Regions from separate parts of the Afipia sp. GW823-FHT06G09 genome, predicted to be linked through region 4. Evidence: predicted binding sites of a transcription regulator. Region 4 holds the regulator's gene; each other region holds the start of a gene.
What was found. The regulator PhoB, encoded in region 4, activates phosphate uptake and scavenging genes when phosphate is short. The targets are predictions, from matches to a motif close to TGTCATNNANCTGTCAT.
Positions count from the first base shown of each region.

Region 1 (4,909 bases), on a different contig from region 4:
TGCCGATGCTGCGCGGACGCATCGTCGCCGCCAAGGGCATCAAAGCCGAAGACCTCAAGCCCTCGAACGATGCCGCCTGGGTGCTGCAAAGCGATCGCGGCCTGACTTATACGGGCGAAGTTCCGCGCGGCTCGAAAGTCGTCGAGGGCACCTGGTGGGATGCAAACTACAGCGGGCCACCGCTGGTCTCGCTCGAAAAGAAGATCGCCGACGGCCTCGGCATCAAGGTCGGCGACGATATCACCGTGAACGTGCTCGGACGCGATATCACTGCGAAGATCAGCAACCTGCGCACGGTGGACTGGCAGAGCCTCGGCATCAACTTCGTATTGGTTTATTCGCCCAAGGCTTTCGCCGGCGCACCCCATACCGATATCGCAACCCTGACGGAGGCCAGTTCCACAGCCGCAGGCGATGCCAAGCTCATCAAGGAGGTCGCTGCCGCGTTTCCGATGGTGACCAGCGTCCGGGTGCGCGAGGCACTCGATTCAATCGGCAAGGTCGTGACCAATCTCGTGCTGGCGATCCGGGGGGCCAGTTCGGTGACCCTCATCTCGGCCATCCTTGTGCTGGGCGGCGCACTCGCCGCGGGTCACCGGCACCGGGTCTATGATGCCGTGATCCTCAAGACCCTTGGCGCGACCCGGGCGCGGCTGCTGGGCGCCTATGCGCTGGAATATCTGCTGATCGGCCTCGCAACGGCCGTGTTCGGAGTGGCGGCCGGATCGATCGCAGCCTGGCAGATCGTGACCCGGCTGATGACCCTGAGCTTTGTCTGGCAGGCCGGCAGCGCCGCCCTCGTCGTGCTGGCCGCGCTGGCCGTCACGGTCGGGCTCGGGCTGGCGGGAACATTACTCGCGCTTAACCAAAAACCAGCTAGCGTGCTCCGTAACTTATGACAATTTGTAGCAGCGAAATAGCGGGTTTTGCGACATTCAGCCGCGCGCCCCTGCTTGCGTCGAGTGTGTTAGTTTCCCACATACTGAGCGGGTTCAGAATCCGAATTGATACCGTCCAGGGATGGACACTCAATCGGGGTTCTGGGACAAACTTATAGCTGGCGGCGCAGACCCTTCGCTTTCGCCAGACAACCACGGGGTTTCGACCATGTCGGACTTGGACCGCAACTATACGTCACCTTTCGGCCGGGCCGCCGGGCGCGTTGACGCCGCGACCGTCGATGCCGGTCTGCGCTCGTACATGCTTAAGATCTACAACTACATGGCGATCGGCCTGGCCATTACCGGCCTCGCGGCGCTCGGCGTCTACATGGGCGCTGTGACACCTGACGCGTCAGCCGCTGCCGGCCGTATCGGCAAGCAGTATCTGACCTCGTTCGGCGTCGCGATGTTTGTCAGCCCGCTGAAGTGGGTGTTCATCCTCGCACCGCTCGTGATGGTGTTCGCCATTTCGTTCGGCATCAACCGCCTGAAGCCCGCAACCGCCCAGCTTCTGTTCTGGGTGTTTGCAGCGCTGATGGGCATCTCGCTGTCGTCGATCTTCCTGGTGTACACGCACACCTCGATCGTGCGGGTGTTCTTCATCACGGCTGCCTCGTTCGGTGCGTTGAGCCTCTACGGCTACACCACCAAGCGTGACCTGACCGGGATGGGATCTTTCCTGATGATGGGCCTGTTCGGCATCATCCTCGCCAGCCTGGTGAACCTGTTCATCGCTAGCACGATGTTGCAGTTCATCGTCTCGGTGATCGGCGTGCTGGTGTTCGCCGGCCTCACCGCCTGGGACACCCAGCGGCTGAAGAACGATTACATCTACGGCTACGCCAGCCAGGGTGGCGACGTGGCGGAGCGCGCGGCAATCACCGGCGCACTGTCGCTCTACCTCAACTTCATCAACCTGTTCACGCTGCTGCTGCAGCTCCTTGGACAGCGCGACTAGATCTGATCGTGGCTGATCAGTGAACTCTTGAAAGCCCCGGCCAAAAGCCGGGGCTTTTGTTTTGCAGTCCTTCGCTGATAGGACTGCGGGGCTTCACCGCTCCGGCACCATTCTCTGCGATCGACATGCCCCAGCTTCATATCCGGCCCGCTGCCGTCACCGACCTCCCCGCAATCACGGCGATCTATCGGCATGCGGTTCTCCACGGCACCGCGACGTTCGAAATCGACCCGCCTGATCTTGCCGAAATGACACGACGCTACGAGGCGCTGACCAAGGGCGGCTTTCCGTATCTGGTGGCGGTCATGGAAGATATCGCCGTCGGCTATGCCTATGCCGGACCCTACCGGCCCCGTCCGGCCTATCGGTTCACGGTCGAGAACTCCGTATATCTCGATCCTGCGGCGCAGGGACGGCGCATTGGCACGCGACTGATGCAGGACCTGATTGTCGCGTGCGAAGATCGCGGCTACCGGCAGATGATCGCGGTGATCGGCGATTCCGCCAATGCTGCGTCGATTGGCGTCCACGCCCGTGCCGGCTTCGACATGATCGGCACGCACCCCAGCGTCGGATTCAAGTTTGGCCGCTGGCTCGACACGGTCATGATGCAGCGCGCGCTCGGCGATGGCGGCAGGACAGTCCCGAAAGAATAATCAGACCACCGCCAGCTTGCGATCGATCACCAGCAGAACGCGGTCAAGCTCATGGCCGCGGCGAAGAATCTGACCGCTCGCGGCGATCACGCTGTAGGCCCCCTGCTTGCGCGCGAGCTTGGGATCCTTCTCGATCCGGTAGATCGGAACTTCCGAGGCGCGGCGGAAAATCGAAAACACCGCACGGTCTTTCAGAAAATCAATCGCGTAATCCCGCCACTCGCCATCGGCGACCATGCGTCCGTACAGATTGAGAATGCGATTGAGTTCGACGCGGTTGAACGTAACGCTCTGGGGCGGGAGCGGCGCGGGGCTGCGCTCCAGCCCCCGGCTCTCGCCTGGATCGGTATCGCCCGACACTGAATTCATCGGCGCCTCCATGTCACGCAGGTGACATGATCACCCCGTCCGGCCACGCCTGCAAGCATGATTTGGGGATCATCCGCTGCCCGATTCCCAAGCAAGGCATCACGCGGACGTCAGGCAAAATCATAATGCCGCCTGATTTCGGTCAATCCCCCGCCGTGCTGGACTGCGATCAAGAGGAAACTGCGATGACCCGGTCCTTTCGGCACCGGATTCCTCAGCCCCCAGCCCCCCGGGGTCGTCAGGATCGGGTCTAACTCTTCGCAGTAAACTGGATCCCCAATCCTTCGGCCGGCGCGAGCTGGCCTTTTTTGTTGGGGGCGTTTTTGTTGCATGACGAAGGGCAGACGGTTGAGCACCGGCAAGCAATCACCGCCTGCCGCACGTCACGTCCCAAAAATTCCCGAGTGGCCTAGTTCAGCGAGGTAAAGGCCGCGCCGAGCATCGGCCCGGGCTTGTCGCGATTGCCGTCCTGAACATAAACCGCCGCGGCATCGACGCCATCGCGCGCGATATTTTCAAGCGGCACGGACCAACTGCCAGCCTTGCCGTTCCAGTCGCCGACCTTCAGCACATTGCGCACCACGTTGTGATACGTGATCTGCTGTCCGCGATTCTCGCCGCGCGAAATGGTGATCGGAACCGATTTCGACACGGCGCAGATCCAGATCTCGCCGCTCCTGCCGCCGGCTTCCGCCACCGATACTTTGATCTGGCCGCCGGACTGCGTCATCGTGACCGGCACCGACATCACGCCATCCGCGTTCTGCGTCTGCTTCGCGGCGTTCTCGATTCCCGCGCGATCACTGCCAAGAACGTTCGTCGTGCCGTTGACGACGGCCTGCGGTGTGTAGACGCCGCGGTCGCCTCGCGCATGCGAGTACGCCTTCTGACGCGCGCTGAAACGCGAATCCGCCAGCGTGTCCTTCCAGCCGAGATAATCCCAATAGTCGATCGGCAGACTCAGCGCGATCACGGTAGGGTCCTGCGCCAGTTCGCCGAGAACCTTGTCCGCGGGCGGACACGACGAACAGCCTTGCGATGTGAACAGTTCGACCACGGCGCGCGGATCGGCGCAAACCGGCGTCACCACGGTGAAGATTGCACAGACACCAAGCGTCCGCGACAGGCGCGACACCATCGCGCCGGCTGCCGCCGTTTTCGGTTCTGGCAAATCAGACATGCCGTCAATCCCTCGAATGCATGATGCCCCATCAGCCGGAAAGGCGGCCTATTGATAGGCCGCCCCCTGGATGGTCGCTAGTCACGTCGCGGTGAGCCTGTTCACGGATGCGTTTTCGTGACTGGCACGGGTTAAGCGGCCAGGTTGCGCAGCACGTACTGGAGAATACCGCCATTGCGGTAGTACTCGAGCTCGTCCAGGGTATCGATGCGGCACAGCAATGAGACGTCCCGCTTCGAACCGTCGCTCGAAACGATTTCCGCCGTCAGCTTCTGGCGCGGCTTCAGGTCGCCCTGCAGCCCGCGAATCGTGACCTTCTCGTCGCCCTTGAGGCCGAGCGACTGCCACGATGCACCGTCCTCGAAGGTCAACGGCAGCACGCCCATGCCGACGAGGTTCGAGCGATGAATGCGCTCGAAGCTCTGCGTGACCACTGCGCGCACCCCGAGCAGGCGCGTGCCCTTCGCGGCCCAGTCGCGCGACGAGCCGTTGCCGTATTCAGCGCCCGCAAACACCACGAGCGGGACCTGCTCCTGCTGATACTTCATCGCGGCGTCGTAGATCGACATCTGTTCGCCGTCGGGCCAGTGCTTGGTGTTGCCGCCTTCCGGAATGTTGCCGTCGGCGCCCTTGAGCATGAAGTTCTTGATGCGGATGTTGGCGAAGGTGCCGCGCATCATGACTTCGTGGTTGCCGCGGCGCGTGCCGTACTGGTTGAAGTCGGCGGGCCGCACCTGATGCTCGGACAGATACTTGCCCGCAGGCGAGGTCAGCTTGATCGAGCCGGCCGGCGAGATGTGGTCGG
Region 1 covers NZ_JBXAHF010000002.1:865,414-870,322, reverse strand. The annotation lists gene AC1Q67_RS11810 (ABC transporter permease) at 1-899, shown strand, start outside; gene AC1Q67_RS11805 (Bax inhibitor-1/YccA family protein) at 1,108-1,899, shown strand; gene AC1Q67_RS11800 (GNAT family N-acetyltransferase) at 2,025-2,555, shown strand; gene AC1Q67_RS11795 (DUF2794 domain-containing protein) at 2,556-2,924, opposite strand; gene AC1Q67_RS11790 (DUF1223 domain-containing protein) at 3,334-4,104, opposite strand; gene acnA (aconitate hydratase AcnA) at 4,236-4,909, opposite strand, start outside.
Region 1: AC1Q67_RS11795 (DUF2794 domain-containing protein) is a predicted target of PhoB. The motif match lies at 2,936-2,952, and genes of this name have one in related genera.

Region 2 (4,909 bases), on a different contig from region 4:
CGTTTCGCCCGCCGGCATCCCTGGATCAGCGCCACGATCCGCTCGGTGATGATTTTCTCCGCAGCTTTTGGCGGAGCCTACGGGTTCATTACCGGAAGCCGCAGCGAGACCTATGATCCGCACAGCTTCGCCCTCGGTGCGAGCTTCCTGTTCGCGCTGGCCTGTCTGGCGCTTGCCACGCTCAGCATGCGGATGCGCTGGCTGCGGAAGAAGATGCGCAAGATCGAACTGCACAATGAGGCGCTGGCCGACCGCAACTGGGAACTGAAGGGCGCCGAGGAACATGCCCGCAGCCTGTTCGAATCCCAGAGCGACCTGATCGTGCTGCGCGACAGCGACGGAATCATCACCTCAGTGAACGACGCTTACTGCGCCCTCGCACGCAAACCGCGCGAGGCTCTGATCGGGACACGGTTCACGCTTCCCGTGCTGGAACAGGGCGCCGTTGCGATCGAGCCGAACGGGACACGGGTTCACGACCAGAAGATCGACAGCGCAACGGGTCCGCGCTGGGTCGCCTGGCGCGAGGGACTGGTCCGCAGCGATGCCCATCAGCCCGCCGATCTGCAATGCGTCGGCCGAGATGTGACGGACCGCGCCGAGACCGAAAGGGCTCTTGCCGAAGCGCGCGACATCGCCAATTCCGCCAACCGGGCGAAATCGAAATTCCTCGCCATGGCGTCCCACGAGATCCGCACACCGCTGAACGGCATCATCGGCATGAGCAACCTGCTGCTCGACACAGCACTGACCGCAGAACAGGCGACCTATGCGAAGGCGGTGAAGGCATCCGGCGACGCCTTGATGGCGCTGATCGACGAGCTTCTCGATTTCTCGAAGATCGAAGCAGGCAAGATCGATCTCGAACACCGGCCGTTTGCACTCGCAGCAATGATCGAGGAGATCACCGAATTGCTCGCGCCCCGTGCGCAGGCGCGCAAGCTCGAGATTGCATCCTATGTCGACGAGCGGTTACCGGCTGAGGTGATTGGCGACGCGGCGCGGCTGCGGCAGGTCCTGCTCAATCTCGCCGGCAACGCCATCAAGTTCACGCCCGCCGGCGGCGTCGCCCTGATCGTCGAGCCCGGCATCTGGCCCGGTGAGATCTCCTTCCTTGTCCGCGACACGGGCATCGGCATCGCGCCGGAAGCGCAGCAGCGGATCTTCCGAGAGTTCGAACAGGCCTCCGAGGGTACGGCGCGCAATTACGGCGGGACGGGTCTGGGGCTCAGCATCAGCGAGCGTATCGTCCGGCGCATGGGCGGGCGGATCACGCTGGAAAGCACTGAGGGCAACGGTGCAACATTCGCGTTCTCGATTCCGCTCGCGCCGGCAGCGCACAGCGATGGCGTTGCGTCGTCCTTCCTCGCACCCGATCTGACAGACAGGTCGGTCCTGCTGGTCGGCCCGCAGTCGATCGAAGCCTCGCTGATTGCCCGGCGCCTGGGACGCTGGGGCGCGCAGACCTGCACGGTGGCGGACGCAGCCATCGCACACGCATTGCTGCCGGAGCGTTCGTGGTACGCAATCCTCGTCGATTGTACGAGCGGCGATGCGCAGTTGCAGGATTTCGCCGAGACCGCCTCCCGCCATGCCATGCATCGGATCGCGATGTTTACGCCGTCGGCGCGCCGCGATATCGCGCCCGGCATGATGGCTCTGTTCACGGGATATCTGGTGAAGCCGCTGCGCGCGACATCGCTGGCTGCACGTCTGTCGATGCCCGGCGCAGCGCTGGTGCCGGAACTTCCTGACGACACCGAAACTGCGATCGAATCCTCGACTATTGTCTCGCCGCAGATTGCGCAGCGCCCGCTCTCGATCCTTGTTGCGGAAGACAACGAGATCAACGCACTCCTGATCCGGTCGTTGCTGACGCGCATGGGCCACCGCGCGGTCATCACCACCGACGGCGAGCAGGCCCTTGAGTCATGGCTGGCCGCAGACGGCGCCGGCACGCCTTACGATGTGGTGCTGATGGACATCCAGATGCCGAAGCTGGACGGCATCGCGGCCACGAAACGAATTCGTGCGCTTGAGTCGGAGCGCAGCCCGCAACGAACGAGAATTCTTGCGCTAACGGCAAACACCCTGGTGGATGATCGCTATGCCTGCTTCGAAGCGGGCATGGATGGCTTTCTGGTCAAGCCGCTCGACCGCGACAAGCTGACGGATGCGCTGGCGGCAACTGCGTCATCACGCACGGTGACTGCCTGAACCCCACCATCGCTGCGCGGTGCGTTGTCATAAATCCGTATCACGACCATGATTATTGATGCCTCAGGGCTGCGCTTGACGAATCAATGCGCGCAGCCGCGAGGAAGCCATGAGCGGCAACAAACCGGCGCTGACGAAGCCGGATGCAAACTCTAAAACATTTCGACAGCAGGCCGTTCGAAGCCCGCTTGAAGTATTTCGCCAAAATCCGTTGGTGCAGATGCTCCGGCCCGCTCATGCAAAATCGGCCGCAACGACCGCCGCCACCTGGCTGATGCCAAACCTTCTGCACTCAAGCCTGCGCGGCGAGGCCGTGCCGGAGATGATACAACCCGCGCGCCTCGGCAAGATCGGCTCGCTGGAAGTCCGTCTTGCTCAATCCAAGAGCGACGTGAAGCGCGCGCAGAAGCTGCGCTACAAGGTGTTCTACAAGAATGGCTCCGCCATCGCCGACGCCGCGACCATGCTGGCACAGCGCGACAAGGATGCGTTCGACAAGATCTGCGATCACCTGCTCGTGGTGGATCATGCCGCCAAGCCGACAATGAGCGGCAAGCAGCCCGTGGTCGGCACCTATCGGCTGCTGCGCCAGGATGTCGCCGAAAAACACGGCGGTTTCTACACCGGTGACGAGTTCGACATTTCAGGTCTGATGCAGCGGCAGACAGGCCTGAAGTTCCTCGAGCTCGGCCGTTCGTGCGTATTGCCGCCCTATCGCACCAAGCGAACTGTTGAATTGCTGTGGCACGGCGTGTGGAGCTATGTGCGCCGGCATAATCTCGATGTGATGATCGGCTGCGCCAGCTTCGAGGGCACAGATCCCGACCGGCTCGCATTGCCGCTGTCGTTCCTGCACCACTTCGCAGCCGCGCCGGAAGGCTGGCGTGCCAGCGCTCATCCTTCGCGCCGGGTGGACATGAACCGTATCGCGAAAGAGGATATCGACACCAAGGCGGCGCTGCGGATGCTGCCGCCGCTGATCAAGGGTTATCTTCGGGTTGGCGCCTTCATTGGGGATGGCGCCGTAGTCGACCACCAGTTTGGCACCACGGATGTACTGGTTGTCATGCCGGTGTCGGCGATCTCCGGCCGTTATCTCGATCACTTCGGCGCCGACGCAACGCGTCACGCGGCATGATCCACCTGACTGTCATTGCGAGCGCAGCGAAGCAATCCACTTTTGGGAGAAGCTGGATTGCTTCGTCGCTCCGCTCCTCGCAATGACGAAGAAAACTCTGCCTACAGCCGCCGCAACTGAACGTCCTCGATGATGTGGTCGCTACCCTTCTTCAGGATCAGCGTCGCCCGCGGCCGGGTCGGCAGGATGTTCTCTTCCAGATTAACCAGGTTGATGGTGGTCCAGAGCTCAAGGGCCCTGTCGGTCGCTTCCTTGTCGGACAGCTTGGCGTAGCGATTGAAGTAGGACCGCGGATCGCGGAACGCCGTGTCGCGCAATGTGAGAAAGCGCTCGACATACCACTCGCGCAGGATCGGCTCCTCCGCATCGATATAGACCGAGAAGTCGAAGAAGTCCGACACATACGGAACGGCCTTGCCGTCGCGCGGCAGACGTCCGGTTTGCAGCACGTTGACGCCTTCAACGATCAGGATGTCGGGCCGGTCGATTTCGACGCCTTCGTTGGGAATGACGTCGTAGGTGAGATGCGAGTAGACCGGCGCGCGGACCGGCCGGCGTCCGGCCTTGATGTCGGATAGGAAGCTGAGCAGCGCCGGAAGGTCGTAGCTTTCGGGAAAGCCCTTCTTCTGCATCAGGCCTTCGCGCTCCAGAATCTCGTTCGGAAACAGAAAGCCGTCGGTGGTGACAAGATCCACCTTGGGCCGCGGCGACCAACGCGCGAGAAGCGCTTGCAGCACACGGGCCGTGGTCGACTTGCCCACCGCCACCGATCCGGCGACGCCAATAATGTAGGGCATCTTACGATCTTCGATGCCGAGGAAGTGTCGCTGCGCGACGAACAGGCGCTGGGCCGCCGCGACATAGAACGACAGCAGGCGCGACAGCGGCAGATAGATTTCCTCGACCTCCTTGATATCGAGGCGATCATGCATCGAGTGCATCCGCGCGATTTCCTCGGCGGTCAGCGTCATCGGCATGTCGTCGCGCAGGGCGGCCCACTGTGCGCGCGAGAAAACGCGGTAGGGATTGTACTGAACCTGGTCGGCTCTCACATCCATGAGCCATTCCCTCCTGCCCGGCACCCGCGTATGCCGCGTCTGCCGGAATTGAACTAATCGCGCTTGCGCGCAGCTTTCTCTTCAAGGCCCGACATCTGAGTGCGCTGCGCCAGCGCGTCTTCGACATCGGCAAGACTGATGCCGCGCGACTTCAGCAGCACCAGAAGATGGAAGACGAGATCGGCGCTCTCGGCGATCAGATGATCGCGGTTGTTCTCAACGGCGGCGATGACGGTTTCGACCGCTTCCTCGCCCAGCTTCTTGGCACAGTGATCGGCGCCCTTGTCCAGCAGCTTGCGGGTATAGGACGCATCTCCGCCCGACGCCGCGCGGGCATCGATGGTGGTTGCCAGATCGTGGATCGTAAAACGGCTCATAAAGCGCCTTCTATCACTTCCGTACCCCGGTAGGGAGCGCAAAGAATTGATCGGATTCAGGTATTTGGCATACGGCCAGTTGCCTTCCCATAACGAAGCTCATGGATCGAGCCGCATCG
Region 2 covers NZ_JBXAHF010000002.1:777,123-782,031, reverse strand. The annotation lists gene AC1Q67_RS11355 (ATP-binding protein) at 1-2,217, shown strand, start outside; gene olsB (l-ornithine N(alpha)-acyltransferase) at 2,327-3,355, shown strand; gene coaA (type I pantothenate kinase) at 3,457-4,413, opposite strand; gene AC1Q67_RS11340 (phosphoribosyl-ATP diphosphatase) at 4,467-4,790, opposite strand; gene hisF (imidazole glycerol phosphate synthase subunit HisF) at 4,890-4,909, opposite strand, start outside.
Region 2: olsB (l-ornithine N(alpha)-acyltransferase) is a predicted target of PhoB. The motif match lies at 2,243-2,259, and genes of this name have one in related genera.

Region 3 (4,909 bases), on a different contig from region 4:
GACGCGGAACGGCTGTGCCCTTGCCTACAACGGAACAACGCTGATCGACGGGGGAGCCATCGACAGTCAGGACTTCGCGTCCCTTCTTTCCGTGGTGGGAATTATTCTGGTTGTGGTCGACGCCGGCAAAACCTCGCACCGCAAGGTTTCGAGTGCCCTTCAAACAATGAACCCTTACCAGACGCGTCTGGTCGCCACGGTGATACAAACCTAGCCGCAATTACGCGGTACCAAGCGGCCAATCGGACAGGACCGTAAAGTTGGACGTCGCATCGCTTTGGCGCAACAGCGCCAGGCGATCAACTGATACAGATTGAAAATCCAGCGCCACAAAACGCTTCTGCAAGGCAGCCAGAATTTTCGCGCGCTGCTCAGAGGGTAGAGAGCCCGTCAGCGTCATGTGAAAACGGAAGTCTTCGAACACGTACGGATAGCCCCAGCGATCCAGGTGCAGGACCTGTCCGTCCGTCAGCGCGGATATGTTGCGCCGTTCTCGGTCCTCGGGCGTCAGCGGTGCGCGGAAGTCGTCGAAGGCCGTGACGCAATCAGCGGCAAGTTTTTGCAGGTCGGGGCAAGGGTCGCGCGGTACAATGGCGACGAAGCTCCCGATGGAGCGAACAACAGGCGTGATCCGGGGGATGACACGCGGCTTGCGCGAAAATTCCTCCAAGGCTCTGGCAAGCTCGTCTTCAGTCTTGCCGGAGCGGAGGTTTATGGGAGCCTTCAGCGTGGCGTGAAAGCCGTATTTGCGCGGATCGGCCGTGAGTTGTTTCCAGCCTTCGACTTCCGCTTCGATGCCGTCGGCGAAGGGCAGCGGCTTGCCTGTATACGCATCGTACCCGAGCAGGTCCGCGCCAAAGCGATAAAGTGCACCTTGCGCTGAAGGTACAAAGTAGATGGCGTAGCGGGGATATTGCGGCATGCAAGTCCTGAGTAACCGCTCGCTCAGGCCGGTTCAACCCTACGTAATGCTGGTATAGCCGACAAAATCCGCTCAGGTTCGGTGAGGTGAACCACGCGCCCGCCGGTCACTGCCGCGACCACGCGCGGCCTGAGCGGTTCCCGTGCATCGACGAGGATGACGTCGGCCCGCTTTCCGGCAGCGATCTGCCCGCGATCGTGCAAGCCTGTTGCGGCCGCGGGAGCACCGGAGATCAGCGCCCAGGCTTGCTGGAGTGGGAGGATGTTGTCCGCGGCCAGCAGGAAAGCCGCATGCAGGGGGGCCGGATAGTAATAGTCCGAAGCCAGAATAGAGCAGAGACCTTTGCTCACCATATCCGCTGCGCTGGTCCACCCTGTATGGCTGCCGCCACGCACAACATTTGGCGCACCAAACACCGTGAAATCGCCGCTCTCGATGGCCGAGCGCGCCGTCTCCTCGTTGATCGGGAATTCCGCGATATCGATGCCCAGCTCGCGGAAGCCATAGCGCTGCTCCGGTGATTCATCATCGTGCGACAGTAATGGAACGCCATGGTCCCGGGCAATCGAGGCGAGCCTTGCAATCGAGGCCGGAACGTCGCCCGCCCTGGCCATCACCCCCTCGACCAGTTTGTCGAATTCGCTTTCGCTGAGCCCGGAGCGCTCCACCATGCGAGCGCGCTTCTTCGGATTGCTCATCGATGCGGCGGTCATATGCATATGGTCATTGAAGGCAAGCAGGTTGACGCGTCCGGCGGCCAGCCATTCGGCGATGGTGGGCTCGGCGTCGAGGTTGAATGTCTCCTGCCGCAGATGAAAGCGCGTGTCGGCAGCAAGCCGAGGCTGCATGTCTTCGATGGCATTGAGCAGGCGGTGTGCGTTCTCGGTTCCGCGCAGGCCGGGCTCCCACGACCATGTGGTGGCATGGAAGACGGTGGTGATGCCGTTCGCAATCGCCTGACGGTCGCTGTCAACCAGTGCCATATCGATCGGAAAATCGACGCCGGGACGGGGCATCATCTGGCGTTCAAAAGCGTCGCCGTGAATATCGACGATACCGGGCAGAGCGATCAGGCCATCGCTGTTGAGGCGGACGGAAGCCGATCCGCTGCGGGACGAGACTTCCGCAATCCTTCCATCTGCAACATGAATGGATGCATCGACGAGATCGCTTCCGATCAGTGCTTCGCCGCCTTCAATCAGTACGTCCATCATGTGCCAACTGCCTTCAATGTTTGATCCACTGATGCGACGCATCTGTATTTCTCGACAAAGCCTTCAACCGGGAGATTTCTGAAATCGTGCAACGCGGCCCTCAAACGGTCGTGCGGCCAATCCCACCATGACAGCGCTAACAGTTCATCCGCGATACGTTCTGAAAACCGCCGCCGGATCGGCTTTGCCGGGTTTCCGCCAACGATCGTATAGGCCGGGACATCCTTGGTGACGACGGCTCCAGCCGCGATCACAGCTCCGGTGCCGATGTTCCGGCCCGGCAGTACAATGGCGCCGTGTCCGATCCAGACATCGTGACCGATCGCCACGTGATGACTGCGCCGCCAGGCAAAGAATTCTGACTCATCGGATTCGCCGGGGAAATAGGCGCTGGCGCGATAAGAAAAGTGCGCCTGCGATGCGCGATGCATTGGATGATTGCCGGGGTTGATCCTCGTCATCGCCGCGATAGAGCAAAACTTTCCAATGGTGGCGTACGCAATCTGACTGTCATTCACGACGTAGGAATAGTCGCCGAGCGTGACCTCGTGCAGAATCGTGCGGGCGCCAATCTCGCAATAGGCTCCAGCGCTGCTGTCATGCAGCCGCGCAGTCGGATCGATGAGGGGGACAGTGGATAATTCTTTGCCGGCCATGAATGAAGTTCTCGGTACGGGTGTTGCGCGCGGCGATGTTCGGTGCACTTGGCGAGGACAACATCTCTTCATGACGTTTCGTGACGACATCGTGAAAGTTGGATGACATGGGCTTTTCGTCACAGCATTTTCTATTTCCGGAGAGAGCGTCTGCCACAGGCGTGGATGTCACACAACTGTAGGAAACCCACGCTAGCGAGGTGAGAGGATATTCAGACGGAGTCGGCGCATGCTTGAGGTGGACGGATTAACGTGCCGGTTTGGCGCGAAGACGGCCGTCGATAATGCCTCTTTCGCGATTGAACCGGGATGCTTCGTTGGCGTGATCGGTCGTTCAGGAGCCGGAAAATCGACGCTGCTGCGTATGATCAATCGGCTGGAGAAGCCGACCGGCGGGCGCATTCTGTTCGAGGGCGTTGATGTAACCGCCCTGCAGGGACGCGATTTGCGTCGCTGGCGTGCACGCTCGGCGATGATCTTCCAGCAGTTCAACCTGGTTGGGCGGTTGGATGTGCTGACCAATGTTCTGATGGGGCGGCTTGCGGGCGTGCCGCAGTGGCGGTCGCTGATCCAGCTCTGGCCGGAGGATGACAAGGCCATTGCGATTTCTGCTCTCGAGCAGTTTGACATGATGCCGATGGCCGCGCAGCGCGCCGATCAGCTTTCTGGCGGTCAGCAGCAGCGCGTGGCGATCGCCCGTGCACTTGTCCAGCAACCCGACATTATTCTGGCGGACGAGCCGATCGCGTCGCTTGATCCGCGCAACACGCGGATCGTGATGGATGCGCTGCTGCGCATCAACAAGCATTTCGGTATCACCGTGATATGTAATCTCCACTCGCTCGATCTGGCGCGGACATATTGTGACCGCCTGATTGGCATGTCTGCGGGCCGCGTGGTGTTCGATGGCGCTCCTGCCGCGCTCACAGATACGATCGCGCGCGAGCTCTACGACCTTGAGGCCGGCGAGGTGATGGATGAGGCTCCGAACTTTGCGCCTGGGACACTGGCGCCGGCTTTCCCGGCCGCCGCTGTTGCATGAGCGTGCCCGTGTCGTGAAGCAGTCTTCGGACTGCGTCATGCTTTGAGTCACCGAATTCGACCCTGAACCCCTTCGATAATCGACCACACAGAGGATACCATGATCAATCGCCGTATCGTCATTGCGGGCGCCGCCGCGCTCGCCCTCAGCGCCACAGCAGTGTCTGCTCAGGACTGGAAGACCAAGTATCCTGAGCTGACGTTCGCCGTTGTGCCAGCCGAGAACGCATCGGGCGTGACGGAGCGCTGGGCGCCGTTCATTTCCTATCTGAGCAAGGAACTCGGCGTTAAAGTGAATCTCCGTATCGCCAACGACTACGCGGCGGTGATTGAGGGGCAGCGAACCGGAACTATCCACATTGCGAGTTACGGCTCGGCATCGTTTGCTCGCGCGCGTCTGACCGGGGTGCATACCGATGCGTTCGCCCATGATCGCAACATCGACGGCACTACCGGCTATTACTCCATGTTCTTCGTTCTGGCGAAGGGCCCTTACAAGAGCATCGACGATTTGAAGGGAAAGAATCTCGGTCTGGTCGATCCGAATTCCACTTCCGGCAACAACGTTCCGCGCTTTGAGCTGAACAAGATGCAGATCACCGATGCGGAATCTTATTTCGGCAAGGTGGTGTTCACCGGCAGTCACGAGAATGCGCTCCTGGCGCTCTCGCAAGGGACCGTCGATGTTGCCGCCAACCAGTGGACGGCCGATAACGACTCGACCCTTGCACAAATGCTGACCAAAGGCATGCTCAAGAATGCAGACGGTTCGGCGATGAAGAAGGAAGATTTCCGCATCGTTCACAAGTCGGCACCTATTCTGAACGGCCCATACGCCGTTCTGACCGACATGCCGGCCGATCTGAAGGCAGGCATCGAGAAGGCCTTCTTTGAAGCTCCCACCAAGGACAAGGTGGCTTTTGATCGGCTGTCCGACGGACAGAAGAAAGACTTTGCGCCGGCCACCACCAAGGATTGGGATGGCATGATCGAACTGATCAAGTTCGTCGACAGCCTTCGCAAAAAGAAGGCATCCTGACTGATGAAGGGCCGGACGGACCTACCTGTTCGGCCCT
Region 3 covers NZ_JBXAHF010000004.1:363,606-368,514, forward strand. The annotation lists gene AC1Q67_RS18530 (GumC family protein) at 1-214, shown strand, start outside; gene AC1Q67_RS18535 (DUF1045 domain-containing protein) at 221-922, opposite strand; gene AC1Q67_RS18540 (alpha-D-ribose 1-methylphosphonate 5-triphosphate diphosphatase) at 946-2,136, opposite strand; gene AC1Q67_RS18545 (DapH/DapD/GlmU-related protein) at 2,133-2,792, opposite strand; gene phnC (phosphonate ABC transporter ATP-binding protein) at 3,022-3,834, shown strand; gene phnD (phosphonate ABC transporter substrate-binding protein) at 3,934-4,872, shown strand.
Region 3: phnC (phosphonate ABC transporter ATP-binding protein) is a predicted target of PhoB. The motif match lies at 2,884-2,900, and genes of this name have one in related genera.

Region 4 (4,909 bases):
CGTGTCCAGCATGATTTCGCCGCCGAGCGGAATAGCACCACCCAGCACACCCGAGCCATTGCCATAGGGAATGATCGGAATGTTGCGCGCCTTCGCAAGCTGAACGATCCGAATGATCTCATCCTCGTTCGCTGGACGCACAACCAGGCGCGGCACCGCTCCGGCGAGCGTGCCTGCGCGTTCGCGGAAAACCGCGAACGGAAGACGGTCGCGTGCATAGCCGAGACGCTGATCGAACGATGCCAAAACGTTGGCGTTGCCAACAATTGCGCCGAAAGCTGAGACAAGGCTTTCATCAACGCGATCCGTTTCGCGCACTGCGGCGATGGTGGTAGCAGTCATGACAGCCCCTTTTCAGAGGCCAAATTCGCCACGCTCACTCGGCGCACTCCCCTGATCGCATTATGTTTTCTGGCGATTGAACAAGTAGCTTGAGCAATCGTTTGTTCAAAAAGTCGTATAAACTACGCCAGTGGTCAAGCTAAAATTTCAGCGTGGAGCTGGACCTGTGGAAGCGCGGATGACCAGACCGTCTGGCGCTAATGGCGCGACGGGTTGCGGTGTACCGCCATTCAAAAGGTCGATCAGAAGATCGGACGCAATTTCGCCCATCACTTCCGTAGGCATTTTCACCGACGTCAGTTGCGGATAGAGCATCGTCGCCACCGGTGCGTCGTGCAGGCCCACCACCGATATGTCGCGCGGGATTTGGAGACCGGCTTCATGCAACACCGCCATCGCACCAGCTGCGGTGACCAGCGTCGCACCAAGAACAGCCGTGGGCTTTAGCGCAAGAAGGCTGCGCATCGCATCCGCTCCACCCTCCGCAGTATACCCAGCGACGGCGACGAGTTTCGGATCGAACGGAATACCGTGCCGCTTCAATCCGTCGCGATAGCCGGCCAATCGTTCGCCAGCATTGAATCCGCCGGGACGGCCCGCAAGATGCGCAATCCGCCTGTGCCCCATCTGCGCCAGATGATCGACGGCAATCGCTGCAGCGGCGCGGCTGTCCAGCACGACGCAATAAGGACTCCCCGACAATTGCCGGTTCAGCAGGACGAAAGGCGTGTGAGTGGATTCAAGCTCTTCGCGCAACAAACTGTCGTCGTCGAGACTCGCGACGAGCAGCCCATCAGCACGATTGCCGTGCGACAGGCGATGATACACAGCGTCGGTCGCACCTGACTCCCTATGAGCGATCAGCAATGAATAGCCATGCCGTGCTGAAGATTTTTCGGCACCGCGAATAGCCGACGCAAACACCGGATTGTCGAGCTGGGGAACGATAAGACCGAGTGTTCGACTGCGCGAGGTCCGCAAACTCTGCGCGAGCGTATTCGGCGAATAATCCAGGCTACGAGCGCTTTCAAGAATCCGTTGGCGCGTCTCCGGGCGAATGCGCTGGCTTTCCTCGCCGCGCAACACGCGTGAAGCGGTGGATACGTCCACTCCCGCCATACGCGCAACATCGGCTAATCTCGGCCTCATCGATTTCAATATCCCAAGCAATGCCCAGCGCAACGAGCGTAGACTTGGAGGCTTGATAAAACAAGCAACCGTCAACCAATAGGCTCGACGCCATCCGGCCATCCACGTACAAAGCCTGTCGAAGAGCCCAGATAAGCGAGCCGGGATACATCCATGAGCGTTACCATCTATCACAATCCGGATTGCGGAACGTCACGCAACACGCTTGCAATGATCCGGCAAAGCGGAGCCGAGCCGGAGATTATCGAGTATCTGAAGCACCCGCCCACCCGCGCGAGGTTGCTCGAGCTTACTGCGGCGATGAGAATTTCGGTGCGCGCGCTGCTGCGCGAGAAGGGCACGCCCTATGCCGAACTTGGGCTCGGCGATCCAAAGTGGGCAGATGACGAACTTCTCGATCTGATGGTCGCACATCCCATCCTGATCAATAGGCCGATTGTCGTGACGCCCAAAAGCACCAAACTATGCCGGCCATCGGAGGCGGTGCTCGATATTCTGCCCAATCCCCACATCGGCAGATTCGTCAAGGAGGACGGAGAAGTCATCAACGCGATCTGACCGCCCGCAGGCGGCTGAACCGACACCTCACGTATGCGAGATGAAGGTCAGCTAGCCCGCGGCTCAGTTCTGTGAATCAGCCTTGGCGAAACGATCGTCGAGCGCATAACCCGCGCCACGAACTGTGCGGATCGGATCCGACTCACGCCCAAGATTCAGCAGTTTCCTGAGGCGGCCGATATGCACGTCCACCGTACGCTCGTCGATATAGATGTCACGGCCCCACACGCCGTCAAGCAACTGCTCACGGCTGAAGACGCGCCCTGGATGCTCCAGGAAGAACTCCAGAAGCCGATATTCGGTCGGACCAAGATCGATCGGACGGCCGGAACGGGCAACACGCCGGCGGTCCCGGTCAAGTTCGATATCGCCGAAGGCTAGAACCGTCGCGAGGCGCTCGGGACTCGCGCGCCGCAACAATCCTTTCACGCGCGCAAGCAGCTCCGGCACCGAGAACGGCTTGACGATATAGTCGTCTGCTCCGGTAGCGAGCCCCCTCACCCTTTCGCTTTCCTCGCCGCGCGCAGTCAGCATGATGATCGGGATCTGCTTGGTCTCCGGCCTTGCGCGGAGCCGACGGCAAAGTTCGATCCCCGAGAGACCCGGAAGCATCCAGTCGAGCACGATAAGATCCGGAACATGCTCCTTGAGCCGGGTATCCGCATCATCGCCGCGCGCGACTGTTTCGACGTCGTAGCCCTCGGCATCCAGGTTGTAGCGAAGCAGCGTGGTCAACGCTTCTTCGTCTTCGACCACAAGAATTCGGGCGCTCATTTCCAGTCCTTTAGTTCGTCGTACAAATTAACTGCCTGACGCGGCCGTTGCAAAGTTCGTCATGTCGCCCTTAGGACGTTGATCGAGCATTTGCTGGCCTTCGATCATGTAGAAAACCGTCTCGGCGATATTGGTTGCGTGATCGCCGATACGCTCAATATTCTTGGCGCAGAACATCAGGTGAATACAGAAACCGATATTACGCGGATCTTCCATCATATAGGTCAGAAGTTCGCGGAACAGAGAAGTGCAGATTGCATCGACCTCTTCGTCGCCCTTCCAGACGGTCATCGCGGCAGGCAGATCGTGCGCCGCATAGGCATCGAGCACCGACTTGACCTGTGACTGAACCAGGTCGGTCATGTGCTCCAGCCCACGGATCAGCTTCAGCGGATGGAAGTCGCTATCGAGCGCTGCGACGCGCTTGCCTATGTTCTTTGACAGATCCCCGATCCGTTCAAGATCGGTCGCAACACGCATCGAACTGACGATTTCGCGCAAGTCGACAGCCATCGGCTGACGGCGAGCGATGGTCAGCACGGCACGCTCTTCGATCAGATGCTGCAACTTGTCGATCTCGAGATCGGCGGCGACAACACGCTTGCCCAGCGCGACATCGCGCCGGATCAACGCGTCTACGGAATCGACGATCTGCCGTTCAGCCAGGCCGCCCATCTCGGCAACAAGCCGGTTGAGCTCCTGAAGATCGTCGTCGAACGCTTTGGCGGTATGATCTGAACCCATGGTATGTCTCTCCCGCGAATGCGCGTCAGCCGAAGCGGCCGGTGATGTAGTCTTGTGTTCGCCGATCGGTCGGCGAAGTGAATATCTTGTTGGTGTCGTCGAACTCGACCAGCTCACCAAGATACATGAACGCTGTCTTGTCAGACACACGCGCCGCCTGCTGCATATTATGCGTCACGATGGCGATCGTGTAGTCCTCCTTGAGTTCCTGGATCAGTTCTTCGACCTTGGCGGTCGAGATCGGATCGAGCGCCGAGCAAGGTTCGTCGAACAGGATGACCTCAGGACGGACGGCGACAGTGCGTGCGATGCACAGGCGCTGCTGCTGGCCGCCGGACAGGCTGAGCCCACTGGCGTTCAGCTTGTCCTTGACCTCATTCCAGAGCGCGCCGCCCTTCAGCGCGGCCTCGACGCGGCCGTCCATTTCGGACTTCGAAATCTTTTCATAGAGCCTGATGCCGAACGCGATGTTCTCATAAATCGTCATCGGGAACGGCGTCGGCTTCTGAAACACCATACCGATCCGGGCGCGCAGCAGGTTCAGATCGAGCTTCGGATCGAGAATGTTGGTCGAATCCAGCATCAACTGACCGACAGCACGCTGACCGGGATAGAGGTCGTACATGCGATTGAAGATGCGCAGCAACGTCGACTTGCCGCAGCCCGACGGACCGATAAACGCCGTGACGCGATTTTCGCCGAGAGCAAGGTTGATGTTCTTCAGTGCGTGGTGTTCGCCATAGTAGAAATTGAGATCGCGTGCAGTCACCTTGGGCCGCGCATCCAGCCGGCCGGCAACACCCGGCACGGGCCCGCGAGGAATATCTACGCTAACAGAAAGCTGCTCGTTCATTTCGATGTCCTCTCGGCGCCAAGAATGCGCGCGCCAATGTTAAGGGCAAGTACGGTCAAGGTGATAAGCAAAGCCCCGGTCCATGCGAGCTGTTTCCAGTAATCGTAGGGGCTTTGGACGAAGTTGTTGATGGTGACCGGCAGGTTCGCCATCGTTTTGGTCAGGTCGAGACTGAAGAACTGATTGCTCAGGGCTGTGAACAGCAACGGCGCAGTTTCACCGGCGACACGCGCGGTCGCCAGCAGAACGCCGGTGATGAGACCAGAACGTGCAGCACGATATGCGATGCGTTTGATGACAAGCGACCGCGGAAGACCGAGCGCGGACGCCGCTTCACGCAGCGGATTAGGCACCAGGCCGAGCATGTCTTCGGTGGTCCGAACGACGACCGGGATCACGATCACGGCGAGCGCCAGCGTACCCGCCAGCGCCGAGAAGCCGCCCATCGGGACAACAATCGCACCATACACGAACAAACCGATGATGATC
Region 4 covers NZ_JBXAHF010000005.1:335,095-340,003, forward strand. The annotation lists gene AC1Q67_RS22475 (FAD-binding oxidoreductase) at 1-342, opposite strand, end outside; gene AC1Q67_RS22480 (LacI family DNA-binding transcriptional regulator) at 490-1,665, opposite strand; gene arsC (arsenate reductase (glutaredoxin)) at 1,645-2,049, shown strand; gene phoB (phosphate regulon transcriptional regulator PhoB) at 2,113-2,823, opposite strand; gene phoU (phosphate signaling complex protein PhoU) at 2,851-3,567, opposite strand; gene pstB (phosphate ABC transporter ATP-binding protein PstB) at 3,593-4,420, opposite strand; gene pstA (phosphate ABC transporter permease PstA) at 4,417-4,909, opposite strand, start outside.